2 regions of the Sphingopyxis sp. EG6 genome follow, and region 2 is predicted to be linked to the other one. Evidence: riboswitches for the same ligand, from Rfam matches in the RefSeq annotation. Region 2 holds a riboswitch; the other holds the start of a gene.
What was found. Region 2 has a riboswitch for cobalamin ahead of SPYCW_RS10845 (TonB-dependent receptor plug domain-containing protein). Riboswitches for the same ligand answer to the same signal wherever they lie in the genome.
Positions count from the first base shown of each region.

Region 1: another riboswitch for cobalamin. It lies ahead of SPYCW_RS18385 (TonB-dependent receptor plug domain-containing protein); the one in region 2 lies ahead of SPYCW_RS10845 (TonB-dependent receptor plug domain-containing protein).

Region 1 covers NZ_AP017603.1:3,799,501-3,805,968, reverse strand. Annotated here, with positions in the region: gene SPYCW_RS18390 (S41 family peptidase) at 1-900, shown strand, start outside; cobalamin riboswitch at 1,148-1,332, shown strand; gene SPYCW_RS18385 (TonB-dependent receptor plug domain-containing protein) at 1,476-3,425, shown strand; gene SPYCW_RS18380 (hypothetical protein) at 3,425-3,973, shown strand; gene SPYCW_RS18375 (DUF1636 domain-containing protein) at 3,973-4,380, shown strand; gene cobT (nicotinate-nucleotide--dimethylbenzimidazole phosphoribosyltransferase) at 4,377-5,393, shown strand; gene SPYCW_RS18365 (histidine phosphatase family protein) at 5,390-5,959, shown strand; gene SPYCW_RS18360 (adenosylcobinamide-GDP ribazoletransferase) at 5,956-6,468, shown strand, end outside.
Region 2 covers NZ_AP017603.1:2,230,707-2,237,174, reverse strand. Annotated here, with positions in the region: gene SPYCW_RS10870 (family 20 glycosylhydrolase) at 1-128, shown strand, start outside; gene SPYCW_RS10865 (ABC transporter ATP-binding protein) at 125-901, opposite strand; gene SPYCW_RS10860 (FecCD family ABC transporter permease) at 895-1,896, opposite strand; gene SPYCW_RS10855 (ABC transporter substrate-binding protein) at 1,893-2,747, opposite strand; gene cobO (cob(I)yrinic acid a,c-diamide adenosyltransferase) at 2,747-3,355, opposite strand; gene SPYCW_RS10845 (TonB-dependent receptor plug domain-containing protein) at 3,355-5,199, opposite strand; cobalamin riboswitch at 5,377-5,594, opposite strand; gene SPYCW_RS10840 (acetyl-CoA C-acyltransferase) at 5,788-6,468, opposite strand, start outside.

The DNA.
Region 1 (6,468 bases), 1.6 Mb from region 2:
AATGCGCTGGGCCCCAGCGACCCTGGCGTCACCCGCATCCTGCGCATTCAGGACAGCGCCGGCACCCGCGACGTCACCGTCGCCAAGGCCGATTATTCGCTCGACCCGATTTCGGATCGTTATGGCGCGAAGATCATCAGCGAGGGCGGTCGCAATTACGGCTATCTGAACCTGCGCAGCTTCATCTCGTCGGCGAACCCGCAACTCCGCACCGCCTTCCTGAATTTCCGCAATCAGGGGGTAACCGACATCATCATCGATTTCCGCTACAACGGCGGCGGGCTGGTTTCGACCGCCGAACTGATGGGCGATCTGATGGGCGAGGGGCGCAGCGGGTTGCTGTTTTCGCAGACGGTGTTCCGCCCGTCGAAAGCGGTGGAGAATGACGAGCATCGTTTTGCCCCCACCGCCGAATCGATCGCCCCGACGCGCATCGCCTTTATCGGCACCGGATCGACCGCATCAGCGAGCGAGCTGGTGATCAATTCGATGCTGCCGTACCTCGGCACCAACATGACGCTGGTTGGCAGCAATACCTTCGGCAAGCCGGTCGGCCAGATCGCGCTCGACAAGGCCGAATGCGACGACCGGATGCGCGTCGTTGCCTTTGCGACCGCCAATTCGACCGGGGCAGGCAATTATTACAACGGCCTGGCACCCCAGATTTCGAACAGCTGCGCCGCGGGCGACGATTTGAACCTGCCGCTGGGCGATGCACGCGAAGCGTCGGTGCGCGCGGCGATCGACTTCCTCGCCACCGGCAGCTGCACGACGCGGATCGCCGACGCGAGCGTCGGGGCGGCCGCACAGCGCAGCAGTGCGCGGGTGCAGGTGGAACCCGAGATGCTGGTCCCCGCGCGACCGAGCGTTGCGCAGCGCGAATTGCCGGGGCTGTTTTAGGGTCGCGCCGACGCGCCCTTTGCCCTCCCCCTTGATGGGGGAGGCAGCGAGACTTGCCAGCTTGCTGGCTTAGTCGCAGCGGTGGGGGTGCGCTCTCGGCCTGAGATGGCGGTGCAAGGACGCGCCGTCACCCCCATCCAACTTCGCCTAATCGCTTCGCGATAAGGCGACGTATCCTTCCCCCATCAAGGGGGGAAGGGCAATCTGCCCGACAAACGGCGATTGACCATCTGATCGAAACCAAGCTAACGGGCGGCAAGCGACAGGTTCCCCGGCGACGGGGACTAAGAGGGAACGGGAAAACCCCGGCTGCCCCTGCAACTGTACGCGGCGAGCCATCGGCCACATGCCATTGGGACTTTCAGTCCCGAGAAGGCGGCCGGACGGCGCTGACCCGCAAGCCAGGAGACCTGCCCGTCGCCGTCGTCTTTCGCGCGGGCAGGGTGCACCGGGCGGACGGGGGTAAACCCGCATGACGACAAAGTGGACCGCGTTCGCGCGGGGACGTTGTCGTGCGCCCGGTGGCCCAGACATCGATCCCGCGTGCGTGCGGTGTTGTCGATGAGGTTACCCAGATGAATTGCGTTTTCCGTCACTCCGTTTCGCTCGCCGTGCTGGCGGCGTCATCCCCCGCGCTTGCCGAGGAAGCGGCGCATGCCGTCGCTGCCGACAGCGACAGCATCGTCGTGACCGCGACGCGCGCGCCGCTGACCCTCGATGAGATCCCCGCCGCGATCGCGGTGCTCGACAAGCATGCGATCGACCGCGCGCAGGACATCGGCGTCACCGAATTGCTGCTGCGCACCCCCGGCGTCAGCATCTCGCGCAACGGCGGTTATGGCACCGCGACGTCGCTGCGCATCCGCGGCGCCGAGTCCGAACATACGGTCGCCGTCATCGACGGGGTGAAGCTGAACGATCCGTCGTCGACGGGCGGCGGGTTCAACTTCACCAACCTGCTCGCTGGAGACATTTCGCGGATCGAGGTGCTGCGTGGCCCGCAATCGATCCTGTGGGGCAGCCAGGCGATCGGCGGGGTCGTCAATATCGTGACCGCATCGCCCGAAAAGAGGCTTGAAGGCAGCTTCGACCTCGAGGCCGGATCGCGCGACACCGTCAGCGCGCGCGCCGCGATCGGCGGTCGCACCGGACCGCTCGCCTGGCGCATCGGCGGGCAGCGCTTCACCACCGACGGCATTTCGTCGCACGGAAAGGCGTTCGGCGGGGTCGAACGCGACGGTTATCGCAACCGTAGCGTTTCGGGCCGCGCCGAACTGGAACTCGCCGACAATGTCAGCGCCGAGGTGCGCGGTTATTATTCCAGCGGCCGCGTCGAATTTGACGGCTTCAACGTCGACAGTAATGATTATGGGCTGAACAAGGAATTCGTCGGATATGCGGGGCTGAATTTCGACCTCGTCGACGGGCGTTTCCGCAACCGCATCGCTTATGCCCACACCGACACCAACCGCGACAATTTCAACCCCGACCGCGCGCGGCCGCAGAGCTTTGAAGCCGACGGCAAGAACAGGCGCTGGGAATATCAGGGCAGTTTCGACCTGACCGACCGCATCTCCGCGATCTTCGGGGCCGAAAACGAAAGCTCGGATTTCCGCAGCCGGTCGCCTTCGGCCTCGCTCGCGGTCCCGCTTCCGGCTTTTGCGCGCGGCAAGGCCGAGCTGACCAGCGCCTATGGCCAGCTCAGCGTCGAACCGCTGGACGGGCTGATCCTGAACGGCGGCGTCCGTTACGACGATCACGACCGCTATGGCGGTCAGACACTGTTCGCTGCGGGCGGCGTCTGGCGCCTGCCGACCGGGACGGTGCTCCGCGCCAGCTATGGCGAAGGGTTCAGGGCGCCGTCGCTGTTCCAGCTGTTCAGCGAATATGGCAATGTGGCGCTCGATCCTGAGGCCGCCGATGGTTGGGAAGCGGGGATCGAGCAGTCGCTGTTCGATCGCAAGTTGGTTGTCGGCGCGAGCTGGTTCGACCGCACCACCACGAACCAGATCATCTACAACAGCTGTTCGGGCACCTCGACCAACCCACTATGTTTTGTTCCGGGCGATCCGGCGACGCGGCGCTTCGGCTATTATTCGAACGTCGCGCGCAGCAAGGCGCAGGGCGTCGAAGCCACCGCCGCGCTGACGCTGGGCGGGCTGGTCCTCGACGGCAATTATAGCTGGATCGCCAGCGAGGACCGATCGCCGGGTACCGCCAATTTCGGCAAATGGCTGCCGCGCCGTCCGCGCCATACCGCCAATGCGTCGGTCAGCTATGCCTTCGGTTTCGGACTTGAACTCGGCGCGGCGCTGCGCTGGTCGGGCAAGAGCTATGACAATGCGAGCAACGCGACGCGGCTGGACGATTATACATTGGTCGATCTGCGCGCCGAGTATGCGCTGTCGGATGCGGTGAAGCTGTTCGCGCGCGCCGAAAATATCTTCGACGAGCAATATATGACCGCATTCCGATACGGGTCGATCGGACGCAGCATTTATGCCGGCATCCGGGGGCGGTTCTGATGGCGGCGCTGTCGCAGCGCGGCGCGTCTGCGCTATGGGTTGCGCTCCTCACTGCGGCGAGCACGGCGACGACGCTGGCGCTCGCCTGCGCGACGCCTTTTCCGTCGCTCGCGGCGCTCGCGGCGGTGCATATGCGCCGCCCGGGCGGCGTGGCGCTGATGCTGCTGGCGTGGCTGGCGAGCCAGTGCGTCGGTTTTTTCCTGCTCGGTTATCCGCGCGACGGCAGCACGCTGGCGTGGGGCGTCGCGCTCGGCACCGCGGCGGTGGGGTCGGCGCTGGCGGGTTACGCCGCGGTGCGCGCGCTGAACTACCGATCGGTCGCGGCGCGGCTGAGCCTGGCTTATGCGGCGGGTTTTACCGCGTATAAGGCGATCATCGTCGGCTGGGCGTTGGTGCTCGGCGGGCTGCATACCGCGACGGCACCCGACCTGCTCGCCGAGCAATTTGTCCGCAATGGCGCGATCCTGATCGGGCTGTACGCGCTCTATCGCCTGCTCGTCGCGGTGGGGGTTCCGGCACCGCCGCAGCCCGTAGCGAGCGCGGCCTGATGCTGACGCGCGTCGATCCGGGTCCCGCGGTGGTGGTGTGCAATAGCTGTCGCCACAGCCGCGGGGCGCAGGTCGACGCGGGCGGCATGCGCGGCGGCGCGCGGCTGGTCGCAGCGCTGCGGGATGCGAAGGCCGCCGACCCGCGTTACGCGGAAATTGCGGTGCAGGAGATGGCGTGTCTGTTCGCATGTCAGGACTTTTGTACCGTCCACCTGCGCGCGCCGGGAAAGATCGCCTATGTGCTCGGCCGCTTCGCCGCGGGGGAGGATACGGCGCGCGCGATCCTCGACTATGCGGTCCATTATGCCGCGAGCGAGCATGGCCGCGTCCCCTATTCGCTGTGGCCCGAGGGCGTCAAAGGCCATTTCATCACCCGCACGCCGCCGCCAGGATATATCGCCGAATGACCAGCTTTACCTCGTCCCAGGGCTTTGCCGCGGCGCTTGCCGATCTCAGTGAACCCGATCCACACGCCGCGGCTGACGCGCGGATTCGGCAGGCCGAACTCACCAAGCCGGCGGGCTCGCTCGGGAAGCTTGAGGATCTGGCGATCTTTTTTGCCGGATGGCGTCGCAAGGCGCGGCCGCGGATCGAGCGCGCTCGCGCCATCGTCTTTGCCGGCAACCACGGCGTCACCGTGCACGGGGTCAGCGCCTTTCCGGCGAGCGTGACGGCGCAGATGGTGGCGAATTTTGCGAGCGGCGGCGCGGCGATCAACGCGCTGTCGCGCGCGGCGGGGCTGGAACTGGCGGTCGTCGCGCTCGACCTCGACCGGCCCACTGCCGATTTTTCCGTCGCGGCGGCGATGAACGAGGGGGAGTGCCTTGATGCGCTGAACCGTGGCGCCGCGGCGGTCGATGCCGAGCTCGACCTGATCATGCTGGGCGAAATGGGGATCGGCAATTCGACCGCGGCGGCAGCGCTCTGCGCGCGCAGTTTCGGTGGCGACGCCGCGTCGTGGGTCGGCCCCGGCACCGGGGTCGATGGCCATGGCGTCGCGCGCAAAACCGAGGTGGTCGCGCGCGCCCTCGCCTTCCATGGCGGGGCGCCGGTGACCGCGTTCGAGACGCTGCGCCGCGTCGGCGGGCGCGAGATTGCGGCGATCGCGGGCGCGATTGTCCGCGCCCGCCAGTTGAGGATCCCGGTGCTGCTCGACGGTTTCATCTGCGGCGCGGCGCTCGCACCGCTCGCCGCCGCCAATCCGGCGATCGCGGCGCATTGCATCGCGGGCCATTGTTCGGCCGAGCCGGGGCACCGGCGCCTGCTGGGTCAGCTCGGGCTCGATCCGCTGCTGATGCTGAATATGCGGCTGGGTGAGGGCAGCGGCGCGGCGGTGGCGGCGAACATCATCCGCAGCGCGCTCGCCGTGCATGACGAGATGGCGACCTTTGCCGAGGCAGAGGTGTCGGCGTCGCTGTGAGCGGCTTTGCGCTCCATCTGCTGCGCCACGGGGCGCCCGGCACCCCGGGGTTGCTGATGGGGCGCACCGATTGCGCACCGACGCCCGCGGGCATCGCGGCGTGCGCAGCGCAGGCGGCGGGGCTGGGCATTGAGCATATTATCGCATCCGACCTTGGCCGCAGCCACGCTGCGGGCGAAGCGATCAGCCGCGCCCTCGCGCTGCCGCTCACGATCGATCCACGCTGGCGCGAGCTCGATTTCGGCGACTGGGACGGATACCCGAGCGGCGCGGTCGATCAAGACACGCTCGGGCAGTTCTGGGAAGATCCCGACGCGAACCCGCCGCCGGGCGGCGAACGCTGGTCGGCGCTGGTCGCGCGCGTGGCGGCCGCGCTGGCCGATCTGGCGCCGGTGCCGACGCTGGTCGTCGCGCACGGTGGTTCGATGCGCGCGGCGCTGCACATCCTCTGCGGCTTCGACCAGCGCCAGCTGTGGGCCTTCGACCTGCCCTATGCGGCGCGGCTGTCGCTCCACGCCTGGCCGGGCGAGCCGATGAGCGCGCAGGTCGTCGGACTGGTGCCATGAAGGGCTTGCTGATCGCGGTCCAGTTCCTGACCCGGCTACCGACGCCGCGTATCACCGTGACAGGTGACGAATTCGCCGCGTCGATGCGCTGGTTCCCGGCGGTCGGGCTGATCGTCGGTGTGCTTGTCGCGGGTGCAGGCTGGGCGGGGGGACGGATCGATCCCTGGACCGGGGCGCTCGCGGCGCTGCTGGTCTGGGTTGCGGTCACCGGCGCGCTGCACCTCGACGGGCTGGGCGACATTGCCGACGCGAACGGCGCGGCGCACAAGAATCGCGACCGGTTGCTGGCGGTGCTGGCGGACCCGCATGTTGGCAGCTTTGCGGTGGTGACGATCGCCTTGCAGCTGATCGCCAAGCTGGTGCTGCTCCATGCACTGGTCGATCGCCAAGAGTTTGTTGCGATTGCGCTGATTCCCTTTGCGGCGCGGATCGGCCCGCTCGTCTGGTCGCGTGCGCTGCCCGATCTGCACGCGGGGCTGGGGTCGCGGTTCCGCAATGTCGTGCGTCCC
Region 2 (6,468 bases):
TCGGCGGGGGCGACTGGACGCGCTATTCGGGGCCAGTCGGCGTCAGTGGTGAAATCGAACTGCGCAGTCGCTCGGCCGATGGCAAACGGACAAGTCGCACCGTGCGTGTGGCTGCACCAGTTCGTTAGCCAGAGGCGCGGCCAAATATCGTAATCGTGGGCCAGTCGCCGCCGGTCTCGACCGCGGCGTCGATCCCGTACACGGCGCGCAGACGCTCGGCGGTCATGACTTCGGCGGGTGTGCCATCGGCGACGATCCGCCCGCGATCGATCAGCAACAGCCGGTCGCAATAGCGCGCGGCGAGGGTCAGATCGTGCAGCACCGCGATCACCAGCCCGCCGCCCGCCGCCTCGGCGCGCAGCATATCCATCACGTCGATCTGGTGTCCGGGGTCGAGGCTCGCGAGCGGTTCGTCGGCGATCAGCGCGGGTGCCTCGACCGCCAGCGCGCGCGCGAACAACACGCGTGCGCGCTCGCCGCCCGACAGCTCGGTCGCTATCCGATCGCGTAGCTCCAGCACATCGGCGCGCGCCATCGCGCGCTCGATCGCGGCGGTATCGGCGTCAGATATTCGCGACATCGGCGCAAGGTGGGGCAACCGTCCCAGCCCGACGAGCCGTTCGACAGTCAGCGGCCAGTGCAAGGTCTGCCCCTGTGGCACATAGGCGATGTGCCGCGCGAGCTCGCCGCGCGGCATCGCGGTCGCGTCGATGCCGTCGATCGTTACTGTCCCGCTGGCGGGCACCAGCGCGAGCATCGCGCGCGCCAGCGTCGATTTGCCGGCACCATTGGGGCCAACGATGGCGGTCAGCGTTCCTGCGCCGAACTCGGCGCTGACATCGTGCACGACCGCGCGGCGACCAAGCGTGACACCGACATGATCGAGAGTGATGCTTACCATAGCCGCCGCTCCCGCATCAGGTGGATCAGGAAGACCGGCACCCCCAGAAAGGCGGTGACGACCCCCAGCTTCAGCTCGTTCGTCGTCGGAATGATACGGACCCCGAGGTCGGCGAGCGTCAGCAGCGCGGCGCCACCGATCGCCGAAGGCAGCAGGATCGCCGACGGGCTGCGGTCGGTCAGCGGACGGATCAGGTGCGGCACGATCAGCCCGACAAAACCGATCGCGCCCGCGACAGCAACCGCGCCGCCGACTCCGATCGCGGTGCCGACGAGCAGCCGCAATCTTGTTCGCCGAAGGTCCGTGCCGAGCGCCTGCGCGGCATCCTCGCCGAGCGTCAGCGCATCGAGCGCGCGGCCATTCCACAGCAGCATCGCCCCGCCGATCGCGATGCACGGCAGCGCGATCCACACATGGTCGAACGACCGGTTTTCGAGGCTGCCCAGCAGCCAGGTCATGATCTCCATCGCCGCGAACGGATTGGGTGACAGGTTGAGCGCGAGGCTGGTCCCCGCGACGGCGAGCGTGCCGACCGCGATCCCTGCGAGGATCAGGGTAAGGGGGCTTTCGGCGCGACCGGCCAAGACGAACAGCAATACGAGCGAGACGAGTGCGCCGCCTGTCGCCAGCACCGGCAGCATCACCGGATGCAACTCGGCAATGCCGAAATAGATCGCCGCGACCCCGCCGAGCGCCGCAGCGTTCGAGGTGCCGAGCACCGACGGTTCAGCAAGCGGGTTGCGCAAATAGCCCTGCAATGCCGCGCCCGCGAGCCCTAGCATCGCGCCGACCGCAAGCGCGAGGATTGTCCGCGGCAGGCGCAGGTCGAACAGGATGATCGACGCCACCCGGTCGCCGTTGCCGCTTGCAGCGGCCAGCAATCGCGCGACCGACAGATCGACCGCACCGAACAGCATCGAGCCGATCGCGGCGGCAAGTGTCAGCAACAGCAGCGACGCGATCAGCGACCAGCGGGGCACGGCAAAACGGTTCATGAGCGGTCCCCGTCGATGCGCGCAATCTGCGCCGTGATGCTCCGCGCCGCCGCTGTGTAGGCGGGGCTGCCGCACACCGTCCATGCCTGCGGAATGCTGATGCGTGGGATCCCGCTCAGCGCTGGATGGTGCAGCATTTCGCTGCCTTGGTCGGTCACCACGTCGGTTGCGCTTTCGACGATCAGGAAATCGGGCTGCGCCGCGACCATTTCCTCAAGGCTCAGTTGCGACAGCGGCGGCTTGCCGAGCTTGCCCGCCAGATTGACCAGCCCGACGCGCCCCATCAGCTCGTTGATCAACGTCCCGGTTCCGGTCATATAGCCGCGCCGCTGATAATAGGCTGCGACGCGGCCCTTACCCGGCTTGGGCAACCCAGCGAGTTCTCCCTGCATCCGCGCGATCAGCGCGCCGCCGCGTTCGGGATGGCCGACCGCCGCCGCCGTCTCGCGGATCGAGGTGTAGATTTCATCGAGCGTGTTCGCTGTTGCGAGGTCGAGCAACGGATAGTCTTGCTGCGGCAGCGCGCGGAGCGCCGCGCTTCGGCTCGCGGGCATGCCGACGATCAAATCCGGTTCGATCGCCAATATCTGCTCCGCCGAATTGCTGAGCAACGGGATACCGCGCGCCTTGGCGGCCTCGCCCGACATTTCGGCGTCGGTCGCATTTTTCGTCAGCCCCGCGATCTGTTCCCGGTCGGCAAGCGCAAGCACAAGCTGGTCGGCGCAGAGGTTGATCGACACGATGCGCTGCGGCACCGCAGGTGCCTTGACGCGCGGGGCAGGGGCAGCCGCCCACAGCAGCCCCGCGCCGCCGAGCAGCGCCGCCACCGCCGCAAGCGCGCGTTTGCGCATCAGAATTCGACCCCTTTCTGCGCCTTCACATTCTGTTCGCGGAACGGATGCTTCACCTGCGCCATTTCGGTGACAAGATCGGCGACCTCGATCAGCGCCTCGGGCGCGTTGCGGCCCGTGACGACGACATGCGTCATGTGCGGCTTCGCGGCCAGCGCCTCCAGCACCTCATCGACGGGCAGATAGTCGTAGCGCAGCACGATATTGAGCTCGTCGGCGATCACCATCTTGTAGCTTGGGTCGGCGATCATGCGCTTGACCTCGTCCCACGCCGCGCGCGCGACCGCGATGTCGCGCGTGCGGTCCTGCGTGTCCCAGGTAAAGCCTTCGCCCATCGGCTTGAATTCGATCAGGTCGGGAAAGCGGTCGAACACCGCCTTCTCGCCGGTCTTCATCGCACCCTTCACGAACTGCACGACGCCGACCTTCATGTCGTGGCCGATCGCGCGCACCGCCATGCCGAGCGCGGCGGAGGTTTTGCCCTTGCCGGGGCCGGTGTGGACGATCACCAGCCCCTTTTCGACCGTCTTCGCCGCGACCTTCTTGTTCTGCGCCGCCTGGATTTTCTTCATCTTCGCCGTATGTTCGGCGTCGGTGCGCGCTTTCATCAGAAGCGCGCCCGCACGCCGCCATAGGCCGCGCGGCCGTAGGTGCCGTAACCCGCGGCGGTCGCGTAATCGGCGTCGAACAGATTGTCGACGCGGCCGTAGATCTCGAAATGGCCACCCACCGGGAAGGATGCGCGAAGCCCGGCGAGCGCATAGCCGTCGAGCCGCACATTGTTCGCCGCATTGTCAAAACTGTCGCCGACCATCGTGATCGTCGCGCCGGTCGATAGCCCGAACGACCAGTCATAATCCGCCGACAGGCTGACCGCATGCGCGGCGCGGCGCGGCAGGCGCTTGCCGTCAAACGCGGGACGGCCCGACCGATCGCGCGCGTCGATATAGCTGTACGACGCGGTGACATTGAGCGCATCGATCGGGCGCAGCGCCAGCGTCGCTTCGACGCCCTTGGCGCGGGTGCGGTCGATATTGCCGTAAGTGAAGGTCGCATTGTCGTAATTGATCTGGTTGACGGTGTTGCGCAGAAACGCCGTTACCGAGATCAACGCCCGTTCCTCGGCGAGCGACTGGTCTATGCCGATGTCATAGCTCTTCGATTCTTCAGGGCGCAGCGCCGCATTGCCGCTGAACGCGTCGTAGAGCTGGTACAACGACGGTGCCTTGAAACCCTCGCCATAGCTCAGCCGAACATTGGTCGCGCCCGCATTCGGCGAATAATTGGCGTTGGCGCCCAGTGTCGTCGCGCCGCCAAACTGGCTGTGATCGTCATGGCGGATGCCGCCGGTTACCGACAGGCCGGTGAACGGCTGGACGATGCCCAGCGCATAGACGCTGTCGATATTGGCCTTCTGGCTGTCAGTCGATCCAAAGCCGAAGAAATCATAATCGGGACGCTCATGTTCGTAACCGAAGATCAGCTTCGCTTGGGTGACCGGCGTCACGACCCCCTGATATTCGAACCGCAGATTGGTACCCGAATAGCCGTAATCGGGCGCGGTCCCGCGCACGAAATAATAATCGCGCTCGTTGCGCATCCACGTCACCGCCGCGCGGTTGGTGAAATTGCCATCGAACAGGCCGATGTTCAGCCCGGCATAGCCGACATATTGGTCGAGCTTGGCGACGTCGGGGCTGTCGGCGGGGGCGCCGAAGAAACTGTCATAATCGAGGTCGGCGTTGATGTAGTAGCCACGCAGATCGAGGCTGAGCGCGTCGCTGAACGCCACTTTCAACCGCGCGTTGCCGGCGAAATTCTTGTAGCCATCCTTCTCGGTGCCCCCCGCCGCTGACGAGATGCCGTCGGTGCGGAAGTAAGCCCCGCCGATCCCGCCCGAAATCGCCCCGGCGGTGCCCGACACATCGGCTTTGGCATTGACCGTATCGCTATAGCCATATTCGGCCGAAGCCTTCGCCGCGAAGCCCTCTGCCGGGGTCGCGGTCATCAGGCTGACGAGGCCGCCGATGGCCTGGCTGCCATGCACGACCGAGTTCGAACCGCGCAACACTTCGATGCGGCCGATGTTGCCGGTGAGCAGGTGGCCGAAATCATAGCCGTCGCCGATCCCGCTGGGATCGTTGACCTTCACCCCGTCGATCAGCACCAAAGTCTGCGTCGTTTCGGCGCCGCGCAGCGAGATGCCCGCGACCGATCCGGTGCCGCCGGTCCGGTTGAAGCGGACTCCGGGGGTGGTGGCGAGCAGGTCGACGACATCGACCGACTGGCGCCGTTCGATGGTCGCGGCGTCGATGACGGTAATCGCTTGTCCGACCTCGTCGCGCGGCTGTTCGATCCCCGATGCGGTGACGACGATGGTGTCAGCGGATTGCGCAAAGGCGGGCGTTGCCGCCGTCAGTGCTAACAAGGAAACGGTCGCAAATTTCAACATGGGAAGCCCCCGCACGCCGGCAACGAAGGCGGAGCCTGCCGAAACGCAAAAGCGATCGACCGATGTCGGCGTCGCAAGTGGCGTAAAGGCCTGCAACCCCGGCACCGAAGCGGCTCCAGCCGCTTGGTCGTCGCTCGACGGAGGTGTCCGTGCCGCGGCCATTCCCTGGGCCTTGGCAGTGAGCGACCCACGCCGGCAGGTCTCCTGGCTCGCGGGTCAGGGCTTGATGCACGCCTTCCCAGGTTGCCCCAGTGGCTGATCCGCAAATCCGGATCAGTGCATCGCGCTCGCCGCTTACAGTTGCAGGGACAGCCTCGGCTTCCGGGGTTCGGCAAGAACCCCGTCACCGCGTTCCCATTTTAAGCCCTTTCGGGCACCGGTGCGATCATGTGCAGGGCAAGCCCCGCACGCGCCGCCCATAGCGGAATGGCGGTTTTGCGCAATCGGGATTTGTTGGGGAGGTAAGTCTGGGCCTTCAGGCAACGCGGTACTCCTTCTTTTCGTCATTCCGGCGAAGGCCGGGATCTCGACCTATCGCAAAGACGCGCCGGTGAGATCCCGGCCTTCGCCGGGATGACGAAACTTAGGTCAGCTTTCCACCCGCTCGACCACCATCGCCGCGCCGACGCCCATCGCGCCGGTCAGCACGACCAGCCCGTAGCGGCCCCCGCAGGCATCGAGTGCGTCGAGCAGGGTCGAGGTCAGGATCGCGCCGCTGGCGCCCATCGGATGCCCCTTCGCCAGATGCCCACCGCTGACATTGACTCGTGCGCCATCGACATCGCGGTCGCGCAGGAATTTCGCGATCGTTACGGCGAACGCCTCCATGAATTCTATTCGGTCCATGTCGTCGAGCGCCAGCCCGGTGCGCGCCAGCACCTTGTCCATCGCGGCAAAGCCTGCGGTCAGGGAGGCGACGGGATCGCCGCCGCTTTCGGCAAAAGCGACCACGCGGGCGCGGGGAGGGGGACCGAGCCCGGCGGCGCCGACCAGCGCCATCCCGGCGCCGTCACAGATCGGCGGGGCGTGGGCGATGCTGTGGAGCGGCTCGAACGTCGTATCTTCCAGCGCGCCGGTATATTGGCGCTGCAACTCGCCGAACGCAGCGGGCGCAGCGGCGAGCGATTCCGCGCTGGTTTGCGGCCGGATACATTCTTCGCCGTCGAGCGCGCCGGTGGCGATCCGCGAGCGTTGCAGCGCTGCATCGCGATCGGTCGCCGCCGCCCGTTGCTGTGACGTCAGCGCCGCGGCGTCGAGTTCGGCGCGCGT